One region of the Bradyrhizobium sp. BR2003 genome, then DNA from elsewhere that is predicted to be linked to it. Evidence: riboswitches for the same ligand, from Rfam matches in the RefSeq annotation. Region 1 holds a riboswitch; the other holds the start of a gene.
The links. A riboswitch is a leader RNA that binds a small molecule or an ion and turns the genes downstream of it on or off. The one in region 1 is predicted to bind glycine.
Positions count from the first base shown of each region.

Region 2: another riboswitch for glycine. It lies ahead of gcvT (glycine cleavage system aminomethyltransferase GcvT); the one in region 1 lies ahead of E2I15_RS02000 (D-amino acid dehydrogenase).

Region 1 covers NZ_SMYJ01000007.1:58,306-63,815, forward strand. The annotation lists gene E2I15_RS02000 (D-amino acid dehydrogenase) at 36-1,394, opposite strand; glycine riboswitch at 1,458-1,577, opposite strand; glycine riboswitch at 1,579-1,685, opposite strand; gene E2I15_RS02005 (M20/M25/M40 family metallo-hydrolase) at 1,777-2,907, opposite strand; gene E2I15_RS02010 (ABC transporter substrate-binding protein) at 3,173-4,792, shown strand; gene E2I15_RS02015 (hypothetical protein) at 5,076-5,510, opposite strand, start outside.
Region 2 covers NZ_SMYJ01000024.1:103,252-108,761, forward strand. The annotation lists gene E2I15_RS16655 (cyclic nucleotide-gated ion channel) at 1-460, opposite strand, end outside; gene alaS (alanine--tRNA ligase) at 481-3,153, opposite strand; glycine riboswitch at 3,356-3,444, shown strand; gene gcvT (glycine cleavage system aminomethyltransferase GcvT) at 3,586-4,731, shown strand; gene gcvH (glycine cleavage system protein GcvH) at 4,752-5,117, shown strand; gene gcvP (aminomethyl-transferring glycine dehydrogenase) at 5,140-5,510, shown strand, end outside.

The DNA of each region.
Region 1 (5,510 bases):
TTTTGCGGTGCAGCTAATCAGTCCTGTTGGTGCGATTATTCCTCCGGTGAAGTTCGAAGCAGTCCACTGGAAGGTGGATTGATTTCAGCTTTGCGCGCGTTGGCAGGCACGTCGAGCCCGGCAGCCAACGTCGGCGCCATCGGCGGCGTGTCGAGGTCGCGCCAATCGTCGATCGCCTGGGCCACCATCTGCGCCGTCGCCGCCGACAGCGTCCAACCGAGATGACCGTGGCCGGTGTTGTAGAACACGCCCGGAATCCGTCCGGCGCGAACCACCGGCATCATGTTCGGCATCATCGGGCGCAGGCCCGCCCATGGCACGACTTTCGACGCATCGATCTTTGGGAAATGATGCCGCACCCAGTCCACCAGCGGTTGAATGCGGTCGGCGCGAATGTCGCGGTTGAAGCCGTTGAACTCGGCGGTGCCGGCGATGCGGAAGCGGTCGGCGCCGAGCCGGCTGGTGACGATCTTCGCAGCTTCATCGAGCAGGCTGACGGTTGGGGCGGCGTTCCGGCTTTGCGGCGCATCGAGCTGCACCGTGATCGAATAGCCCTTCACCGGATAGACATTGACGCGATCGTTGAGCAGGCTGGCGAAGTGGCGGCTCGCCACGCCTGCGCAAATCACGATCCCGTCCGCTTGCAATTGATGCCGCGTCGCGACCGCAGCTTCGTGTGAAGCAGCTTCGTTCCAGCCGATGCGGAAGCCGTCATCGCCGCGTGCGATCGTGTCGACGTCGGCTTCATGGACAAAGCTCGCGCCACGGCGGACGCAGGCGTCGGCAAGTCCACGCGTGAACTTGTGGATATCGCCGGTCGCGTCCGACGGCGTGAAGAAGCCGCCATAGCAGGTTGTCTGCAGCGCGGGTTCGATGATGCGGATTTCGTCTGATGTCACCGGTCGGCGGTCGAGCCCGCCTTGCTGCAGCAGCGTGTTGACCTTGAGGCCCGCCTCGAATCCGGCCTTGTCGTGATAGACGTGCAGGATGCCGCGGCGTTCGAGATCGAAGGCGATGTTCTCGCGCTGTGCGATCGAGAACAGGTGCTTGCGCGCTTCGATTGCGAGCCGCGTGGTCTCGATGGTGTTGCTGCGATAGCGCGTGATGTGGCCTACGAACTCGCCGATCCAGGAATATTTGTGCCAGCTCGGCTTCGGGTTCATCAGCAGCGGCGCGTCGCTTCTCAGCATCCAGCGCAGCCCCTTCAGGATGGTCGCGGCACTGTTCCACACTTCGGCGTTGCTGGCGGACAATTGTCCGCCATTGGCGAACGAGGTTTCCATCGCGGCGTAGCGATGCCTGTCGAGGACAGTCACCTTGTAGCCGCGTTCAAGCAGGGCATAGGCCGTCGTTACGCCGGTGATGCCGGCGCCGATGATCGCGATGTGTGGCATGATGGTTGTCAGGCTCCCGTGGGTTAGAGTCGCCGAACAGCCGGTGAAACCGGCATCGGCGCCCCATCTGTCACGGTACCTGAGAGCTTGATCCGCATCGGGCCGGGGCCGGAAGCGAACTATCCCCTTCGGTGGACGTCACGGCCCCTTGATGTGCGGCCATGTTCGTCTCTCTCCAGATTGTCCTGACGATACAGTCCTTTTGCCTGAGAGTTTCCGGGGCGGTTGCTCCGTCGGCGCCGAAGGCAACAACACGAATGTTGTCGCTTCGATCTCTCCCGCATCGTCGCGTTGGACGGCCGGACCGTAGGCGAAGCCTTAAAAATGGACAAGGCTAAATTTCGGTCCGGCAGTGCCAACGTGTTGTGCAGTGCAATCGATGTCAGTCCAGCGTCGCCAGCAGCGCCGCCATCAGGCGGCCGCGTTCGGCGAGGCTGTCGACCTCGATATGTTCGTTGAGTGTATGCGCATCGGCGCCGCGAACGCCGAGGCCGTCGAGCGTGGGGATGCCCATCGCGCCGGTGAAGTTGCCGTCCGAGCCGCCGCCGGCGCTGCCGTGCGGCAGATCGAGACCCATCGCCGCCGCAAGACCTTTTGCCTTTTCGTAGAGCGCCATGGTGCCCGCATCAGGTTCCCACACCGGGCGAGTGACGCCGCGCGTCACCTTGAAGGTGACGTCGTTGGCGGTACCCGACAGTGCCAGCATGCGCTCGACGCCACGGTCGAGATCGGCCTGGCGTTTGGCCATGCTGAGCGCTTCGCCGGTGCAGGTCGTCGCGACGCAATTGACCCACTGGCCGCCATGCACGATGCCGACCGAGAATGTGCAGTCCTCGGTGGTCATGCCGTCGATGGCGATGATCTGCCGCGCCATCTCGCGGATCGCGGAACGCCCGGAAGACAGCGTCGCGCCGGCATGGCTGGGCTTGCCGGTGGCTTCCAGATTGAAGCGCGCGATCGCATAGCGGCCGGTGACGACGCCGTTGTTCGGGCGGCCGGGCTCCGGCACCAGCACGTACTTGTTGCGCGCGGCTTCCGCCTCGATGATGTCGCGCGTCGACGGTGTGCCGACCTCTTCATCGGGAGTGAACAGCACGGTGATCGGCAGCGGCGTGGTGAAGGAGGCGCGCGCCAATTGCCTGATCGCCTCGATCGACAGGTAGTTGCCGCCCTTCATGTCGAAGATGCCCGGCCCGAAGCACTTGTTGCCCTCGCGCCGCCACTTCAGCTTCTCGATGGTGCCGACCGGGTGCACGGTGTCCAGATGGCCTGATATCAGGATGCCGGGCTGGCCTTGTTTCGGATGGGGGAAACGGGCGCGCACGCAGCCCGCGAAGCCCTGGCGTCCGGCGATGCGCTCGATCGTCGCACCCATGATCGCCATCTCGCGCGCGGCGAGATCGAGCATGCGCTCGACCGCGGCGGCGTCCCAGGTCGGGCTTTCGCATTCCACCCAGCTGCGCAGGCCCTGCAACATCGTTTCGGAATCAAAGGGGAGATTGGCTGGGTTCATCGTTGTTCTCTCTTGTTGTTCTGACGGCGCCGGCATCGCGCGCGCGTTACGAAAATCTCAGCCGATGATTTTGTAAAGCCAAAATCTGGCGTGCGGCCTCATTCGTTTGTGTACGTCCGATGCGGCCTGAAACCGATTGACGCGCTTGGCGCTTGGTGCAAGTCTCGATTTCACAAGCCATACAGCATGTTAGTTCGCCTAAATAACGAACCGCGTGCATAACGAATAAGCCGGCTTTGACCAGTTACACGTCAGGAGAGTTTGCATGTTCCCTATCTCGCGTTGGAAGCACCGCACGCTGGCGGCCGCGTTGACGGCGCTCGCGCTGTCGTTCGCGCCGCAGGAATTGTCATTCGCACCGCAGGCGATGGCCGCGGGCAAGACCATCACCGCGGTGATGCACTCGGATCTGCGCGTCATCGATCCGATCATGACCACGGCCTACATCACCCGCGATCATGGCTACATGATCTATGACACGCTGCTGGCGACGGATTCCAATTTCAAGATCCAGCCGCAGATGGCGGACTGGAAGGTCTCCGACGACAAGCTGACCTACACGTTCACACTGCGCGACGGCCTGAAGTGGCACGACGGCGCACCGGTCACCGCGGAAGACTGCGTCGCCTCGCTGAAGCGTTGGGGCAAGGTCGACGGCATGGGCCAGAAGCTGATGGACTTCACGGCGAGCCTGGAGGCGACCGACGCCAAGACCATCACGCTGAAGCTGAAGGAACCCTACGGCCTCGTGCTGGAATCGATCGGCAAGCCGTCGTCGCGCGTGCCGTTCATGATGCCGAAACGTCTTGCCGAGACGCCGCCGGACAAGCCGATCCCGGAACAGATCGGCTCCGGACCGTTCAAATTCGTGCAGGCGGAATTCCAGCCGGGCGTGAAGGCGGTCTATGAGAAGAACAAGGACTACGTGCCGCGCAAGGAGCCGGCGAGCTGGACCGCGGGCGGCAAGGTGGTCAAGGTCGACCGCGTCGAGTGGGTCACGATGGCCGATGCGCAGACCGCGGTGAACGCGTTGCAATCCGGCGACATCGATTTCATGGAGAACCTTCCGTTCGACATGCTGCCGGTGCTCGAAGCCAATCCGGATCTCAAGATCGACGTCCTGAACAAGTTCGGCTTCCAGACCCTCGGACGCATGAACTTCCTCTATCCGCCGTTCGACAATCCGAAGGTGCGCCGGGCTGCGTTCCTGGCGATGAACCAGAAGGACGTGCTGGACGCGCTGGTCGGCAACGCCAAGTACCAGAAGATCTGCGGCGCCTTCTTCGTCTGCGGCACGCCGCTCGAGACCGACGTCGGAGCCGAAACGCTGGTGAAGGGCAACGGCCTGGCGGAAGCCAAGAAGGCGCTCGCCGCGTCCGGTTATGACGGCACCCCCGTGGTGATCATGGCGCCGGGCGACGTCACGACGTTGAAGGCCCAGCCGGTCGTGGCTGCGCAGCAGTTGCGCGAGGCCGGCTTCAAGGTCGACCTGCAGGCCACCGACTGGCAGACCGTGGTGACCCGCCGCGCCAGCCAGAAGCCGCCGAAGGAAGGCGGCTGGAACATGTTCTTCACCAACTGGGTCGCGGCCGACGTCTCCGATCCGATCGTCAACGCGTCGATCACCGGTCGCGGCAAGAATGGCGGCTGGTTCGGCTGGGCCGAGGACGCGAAGATCGAGGAGCTGCGTGACAAGTTCGCACGCGCCGGCTCGGCTGAGGAAAAGAAGAAGATCGCCGCGGAAATCCAGACCGAGGCCTACGATCAGGTGATCTACGTTCCGCTCGGCCAGTACACCGTTCCGAGCGCGTGGCGGAAGTCGCTGACCGGTGTGCTCGACGGTCCGGCGACGCCGATCTTCTGGAATATCGACAAGTCCGAGTAAGCCTCGGCACGATGCAACGCAAATGGCCGGGACTTGTCCCGGCCATTTTTCTTTTCGCTTTCTTCGCTGTCGCTCGTCAGGTGTGACTGTCGCGGAGCTGTTCCAGTCCGCCATCAAGAGGTGGCCCGCTCTGTGGTGCGCGCTCCGGCGGGGAGGGGCGGTCCTTGCGCGGATCGCGTTGATCGGTCGGGCGCTGCGCTGGCGGATCGTCGTTCGGCATCGTCATGCTCCAATTGCTGCATGACAACAATGATGCCGTGGACTGGTTCCGAAGCGGCGGCCGCTAATGTGAATGGCCCGATCGCGCGGCAGCCGCACTCGACAGGCTCGTAAGCTGCGTCTGTCCGATGCCGGTTCCGTTGATCCAGACCGCCGCACCTGCGCCAAGCGCCAGCAATCCGTACAGCATGATCGCGCCGCGGATCCATCGCCGGTAGATCGCGCGGTCAGCGGGCGTCGCGTCGCGGAAATTCCATGCATTGAGCCCGTTGCTGCAATGAGCCGCATCGTCGCCATGCTCGAGAGCAGAGGCACCATGATCGCGCGCCGTTTCGCCAGCAATCCGATTGCTCTTGGCAATCCGATTGCGGTTCGCAATCTCCATCGCCGCCTCCGACCAAAATTGATTTCGACATGCGACGGCCGCGAAATGCGCGGCCCGAATTTCCAATGTGGGAAGACTACGACAGTCGGCGATCGCGGCGTGTGAACTGCGCCA
Region 2 (5,510 bases), on a different contig from region 1:
GCAGCGAGCGCATCGCGGTCGAATAGCGCACCAGCTTGAGGAACGGCAGCATGCCGAGCAGCACCAGCGCGGTCTTGTCGCCGATTGCGAGCGCAATGGCCGACGGCAGGAAGGCCAGCAGGTCGATCACCCCGAGCGCCGAGAAGGCGTATTCCAGCCGTGCCCGCGCCGGCGTCATGTCGCGCAGGGAGTGGCCGACCACGCTCCACAGCCGCGCGGCATATTCCAGCGCGAAGGCGGTGACCGCCGCGATCTCGATGGTCGTCAGCAGCCAGCCGAACTGCACGTCGATCTCGGGCATGGAGGCCAGGATCGCCGCCAGCACGTCAACGGCGATGATGGCGATGATGGTCCGGGCAAACCGCAAACCGCCCGAATGCGGCAGATCATCGCGCTCGAGCAGCTCGTAGAGACGGTCGCGCAGCCGGGGATCGCTGATCGTGGGCTTGAGCGGAGCCATCGTCACGATCAGCCTCTCCGTCAGGCGCCGGCCATCGCTTGTTCGATCGCCGACAGCGCGGCGTCCGCCTTGGCGCCGTCGGGCCCGCCGGCCTGCGCCATGTCGGGCCGGCCGCCGCCGCCCTTGCCGCCGAGCACCTCGGAGCCCTTGCGCACGAGCTCGACCGCGTTGAACCGCGCGGTCAGATCGGCGGTGACGCCGACCACAATGCCGGCCTTGCCGTCCTCGGTGACGCCGACGATCGCGACCACGCCCGAACCGATCTGCTTCTTGCCGTCGTCGACGAGACTCTTGAGATCCTTGGTCTCGACGCCCTCGACCGCGCGCGCGAGCAGCTTGACGTTGCCGACCTCGCGAACGGCCGAGGTGGCGCCGTTCGACGTACCGCCGCCGCCCATCGCGAGCTTCTTGCGGGCGTCAGACAGATCGCGCTCGAGTTTCTTGCGCTCCTCCATCAGCGCGGCGATGCGCGCCGGCACGTCCTCGATCGTGGTGCGCAGCTCCAGCGCCGCGGTCTTGGCCAGCGCGATGGTGTCGTTGGCGTGCTTGCGCGCATGATGCCCGGTCAGCGCCTCGATGCGGCGCACGCCGGACGCCACCGCGCCCTCGCTGGTCACCGAGATCATGCCGATGTCGCCGGTGCGGCGGACATGGGTGCCGCCGCAGAGCTCGACCGACCAGCCAAGCGCATTCTGGCCGTGATCGCGGGCACCCTTGCCCATCGACACGACGCGGACCTCGTCGCCGTACTTCTCGCCGAACAGCGCGCGGGCGCCGGCCTCACGGGCATCGTCGACACCCATCACCCGGGTGGTGACCTCGTCATTCTCCAGCACCACATCGTTGGCGATGTCCTCGATCCGGGCGAGCTCTTCCGGCGTGATCTGCTTCGGATGCACGAAGTCGAAGCGCAGCCGGTCCGGCGTCACCAGCGAGCCACGTTGCGCGATGTGATCGCCGAGCACCTGGCGCAGCGCCTCGTGCAACAGATGCGTCGCCGAATGGTTGGCGCGGATCGACGAACGCCTGGCGTGATCGACCTCGAGCTGCAGCGCGGTGCCGACGCCGAGCGTGCCCTGCTCCACCGTGCCGAGATGCACGAACACATCGCCGGCCTTCTTCTGGGTGTCGGTGACGCGGAACTTGACGCCCTCGCCGGTCAGCACGCCGGTGTCGCCGACCTGGCCGCCGGACTCACCGTAGAACGGGGTCTGGTTCAGCACGATCGCGCCGCTCTCGCCGGCCTTCAGGCTCTCGACCTCGGCGCCGTCCTTGATCAGCGCCGTCACCGCACCTTCCGCGCTCTCGGTCTCGTAGCCCAAGAACTCCGTCGCGCCGAGCTTCTCGCGCAGCGGGAACCAGATTGCCTCACTCGCCGCCTCGCCCGAGCCGGCCCAGGAGGCACGCGCCTTCACGCGCTGCCGCTCCATCGCGTCGGTGAACGCTGCCTGGTCGACGCTGATGCCGCGCGACTTCAGCGCGTCCTGCGTCAGATCGAGCGGGAAGCCGTAGGTGTCGTACAGCGTGAACGCGGTGTCGCCGTCGAACATGTCGCCCTTCTTGAGGCCGGCGCTCTTCTCGTCGAGGATCGACAGGCCGCGCGCCAGCGTCTTGCGGAAGCGCGTCTCCTCCAGCCGCAGCGTCTCCTCGATCAGCTTCTCGGCGCGGACCAGATCCGGATAGGCCTGGCCCATCTCGCGGACCAGCGCCCAGACCAGGCGATGCATCAGCGGCTCGCTCGCGCCCAGGAGCTGCGCATGGCGCATCGCGCGGCGCATGATCCGGCGCAGCACGTAGCCGCGGCCCTCGTTCGACGGCAGCACGCCGTCGGTGATCAGGAACGCCGACGAGCGCAGATGGTCCGCGATGACCCGATACGACCCAACGTTCTGCTCGTTCGGACCGTGGCCGAGGGTGGACGCGGCGGCATCGATCAGGTTGCGGAACAGATCGGTCTCGAACACGCTCTCGACGCCCTGCAGGATGCAGGCCATGCGCTCCAGCCCCATGCCGGTATCGATCGAGGGACGCGGCAGCGCCACGCGCTCCTCCTTCGTCACCTGCTCGTACTGCATGAACACCAGGTTCCAGAATTCGAGGAAGCGATCGCCATCCTCCTCCGGAGTGCCAGGAGGGCCGCCCCAGATGTGCTCGCCGCGGTCGATGAAGATCTCGGAACACGGACCGCACGGGCCGGTGTCGCCCATCGCCCAGAAATTATCCGAGGTCGGGATGCGGATGATGCGGTCGTCCGAGAAGCCTGCGATCTTCTTCCAGTAGCCGGCCGCCTCGTCGTCGGTGTGGTAGACGGTGACCAGCAGCTTGTCCTTCTTCAGCCCGAAATCCTTCGTGATCAGATTCCAGGCGAGCTCGATCGCGCGCTCCTTGAAGTAATCGCCGAACGAGAAGTTGCCGAGCATCTCGAAGAAGGTGAGATGGCGCGCGGTATAGCCGACATTGTCGAGGTCGTTATGCTTGCCGCCGGCGCGCACGCACTTCTGCGACGTCGTGGCGCGCTGATAGCCGCGCTTCTCGACGCCGGTGAAGACGTTCTTGAACTGCACCATGCCGGCATTGGTGAACATCAAGGTCGGGTCGTTGCGCGGAACCAGCGGCGACGAGGCCACGATCTCGTGCCCGTTCTCCTTGAAGAAGTTCAGAAATGTCGACCTGATGTCGTTGACGCTGCTCATGTTCATCCAATCGGAAAAAGGGGCCGGCCAGCCGCAAAAAGGCGTCATTTTCCGGCCGAACGCTTTTAGACATTGCCAGCTGCGGTGTCCAGAAACTGTGCAGGCGGATCATGGGCTTGCCGCGGCAGCACAAAGCCCATTGGATAGTTGCTGCAGCTGCGTTGACAGTCTTGGTGGCGCCGTGTTTTCTACCTACCTATACCTAGTCACGTCGGGAGAGACCGGCCTTATCGCCGGCGCCGAAGGAGCAACCGCCCCGGAAACTCTCAGGCAAAAGGACCGCGTGACGTCTGACATCTGGAAAGAGACGCTGGGGTTCGCCCCGATGCGTCCGCCGACGGGATAATACTCTCAGGCACAGCGACAGATGGGGCTTTCTGCAGGTTTCTCAAGGGGAAATAGATCCCCGACGGGAACCGCGAGGGCCCTGTGATGCTTGCACACGAAACTTCCCCGCTGAAACAGACCCCGCTGCACGCGCTGCACCTGGCGCGCGGCGCCAGGATGGTGCCGTTCGCCGGCTATGACATGCCGGTGCAATATGCGGCCGGCGTGCTGAAGGAGCATCTGCACACCCGCAAGGAAGCCGGCCTGTTCGACGTGTCGCACATGGGCCAGCTGGTGCTGAAGGCCAAATCCGGCAAGGTCGCCGACGCGGCGCTCGCGCTGGAGAAACTGGTGCCGCAGGACATCGTCGGTATCGCGCCGGGACGGCAGCGCTACGCGCAATTCACCAACAATGACGGCGGCCTGCTCGACGACCTGATGGTGGCGAATTTCGGCGATCACCTGTTCCTGGTGGTCAACGCCGCCTGCAAGGCCGAGGACGAGGCGCATCTGCGCGCTAGTCTCGCCGACGCTTGCGAAATCGTATCGCTGGCCGACCGCGCGCTGATCGCACTGCAGGGGCCGAAGGCCGAATCGGCGCTGGCGAAACTTTGTGCAGATGTCAGTTCGATGAAATTCATGGACGCCGGTCCGCGCCGCGTCGGCGACGTCGACTGCTTCGTCTCGCGCTCCGGCTACACCGGCGAGGACGGCTTTGAGATTTCCGTGCCCGCAGACAAGGTGGAAGCCCTGGTCACCGCGCTGCTCGACAATCCCGACGTGTTGCCGATCGGGCTCGGCGCGCGCGACAGCCTGCGGCTCGAAGCCGGGCTGTGCCTCTATGGCCATGACATCGACACCACGACGACGCCGGTCGAAGGCGCGCTGGAATGGTCGGTGCAGAAGGTTCGCCGCAGCGGCGGCGCCCGCGCCGGCGGCTTCCCGGGCGCCGACAAGATTCTCGCGCAATTCGCAGATGGCGCCGCGCGCCGGCGGGTCGGCCTGAAGCCCGACGGCCGCGCCCCGGTGCGCGAAGGCGCCGCACTGTTCGCCGATGCCGCCTCGACCGAGCAGATCGGCAAGGTGACCTCGGGCGGCTTCGGCCCGAGCCTCAATGCGCCGGTCGCGATGGGCTATCTGCCCACCGCCCTTTCCACGGTCGGCACCACCGTTTTCGCCGAAGTGCGCGGCCAGCGGCTTCCGCTGAAGGTCGCCGCCACGCCCTTCGTCCCCAATACCTACAAACGCTAAACGCCAAAGGATCGATCCCCATGACGACGCTGTACACGTCCGACCACGAATGGCTCCGCATCGAAGGCGACGTCGCCACGATCGGCATCACCGACTATGCGCAGTCGCAGCTCGGCGACGTCGTGTTCGTCGAACTGCCCAAGATCGGCCGCAGCCTGAAGAAGGCCGAGGCCGCCGCGGTCGTCGAATCCGTCAAGGCCGCCTCCGACGTTTACGCGCCGATCACCGGCGAGGTGGTCGAGGTCAACGACGCGCTCGCCGCCGAGCCCGCGCTGGTCAATTCGGACGCCGGCGGCAAGGCCTGGTTCTTCAAGATGAAGATTGCAGACAAGGGCGAGCTCGGCGGCCTGATGGACGAGGCCGCCTACGCCGCGCACACCGCCTAAAGGATCACCCCGAGGATCACCCATGAACGCGCCCTTCAAGCCGATCAACGAAGCCGCCACCGATTTCGTCCGCCGCCATATCGGACCGTCGCCGCGCGACATCACCGCGATGCTGGAGACGGTCGGCGCCGCGAGCCTGCAGGCGCTGATGAATGAGACGCTGCCGGCGTCGATCCGCCAGAAGGCGCCGCTCGATCTCGGCCGCGCGCTGAGCGAGACCGAGGCGCTCGCGCATATGAGCGAGCTCGCCGCGCAGAACCAGGTGTTCACCTCGCTGATCGGTCAGGGCTATTCCGGCACCATTCTGCCTGCGGTGATCCAGCGCAACATCCTGGAGAACCCGGCCTGGTACACCGCCTATACGCCGTACCAGCCGGAGATCAGTCAGGGCCG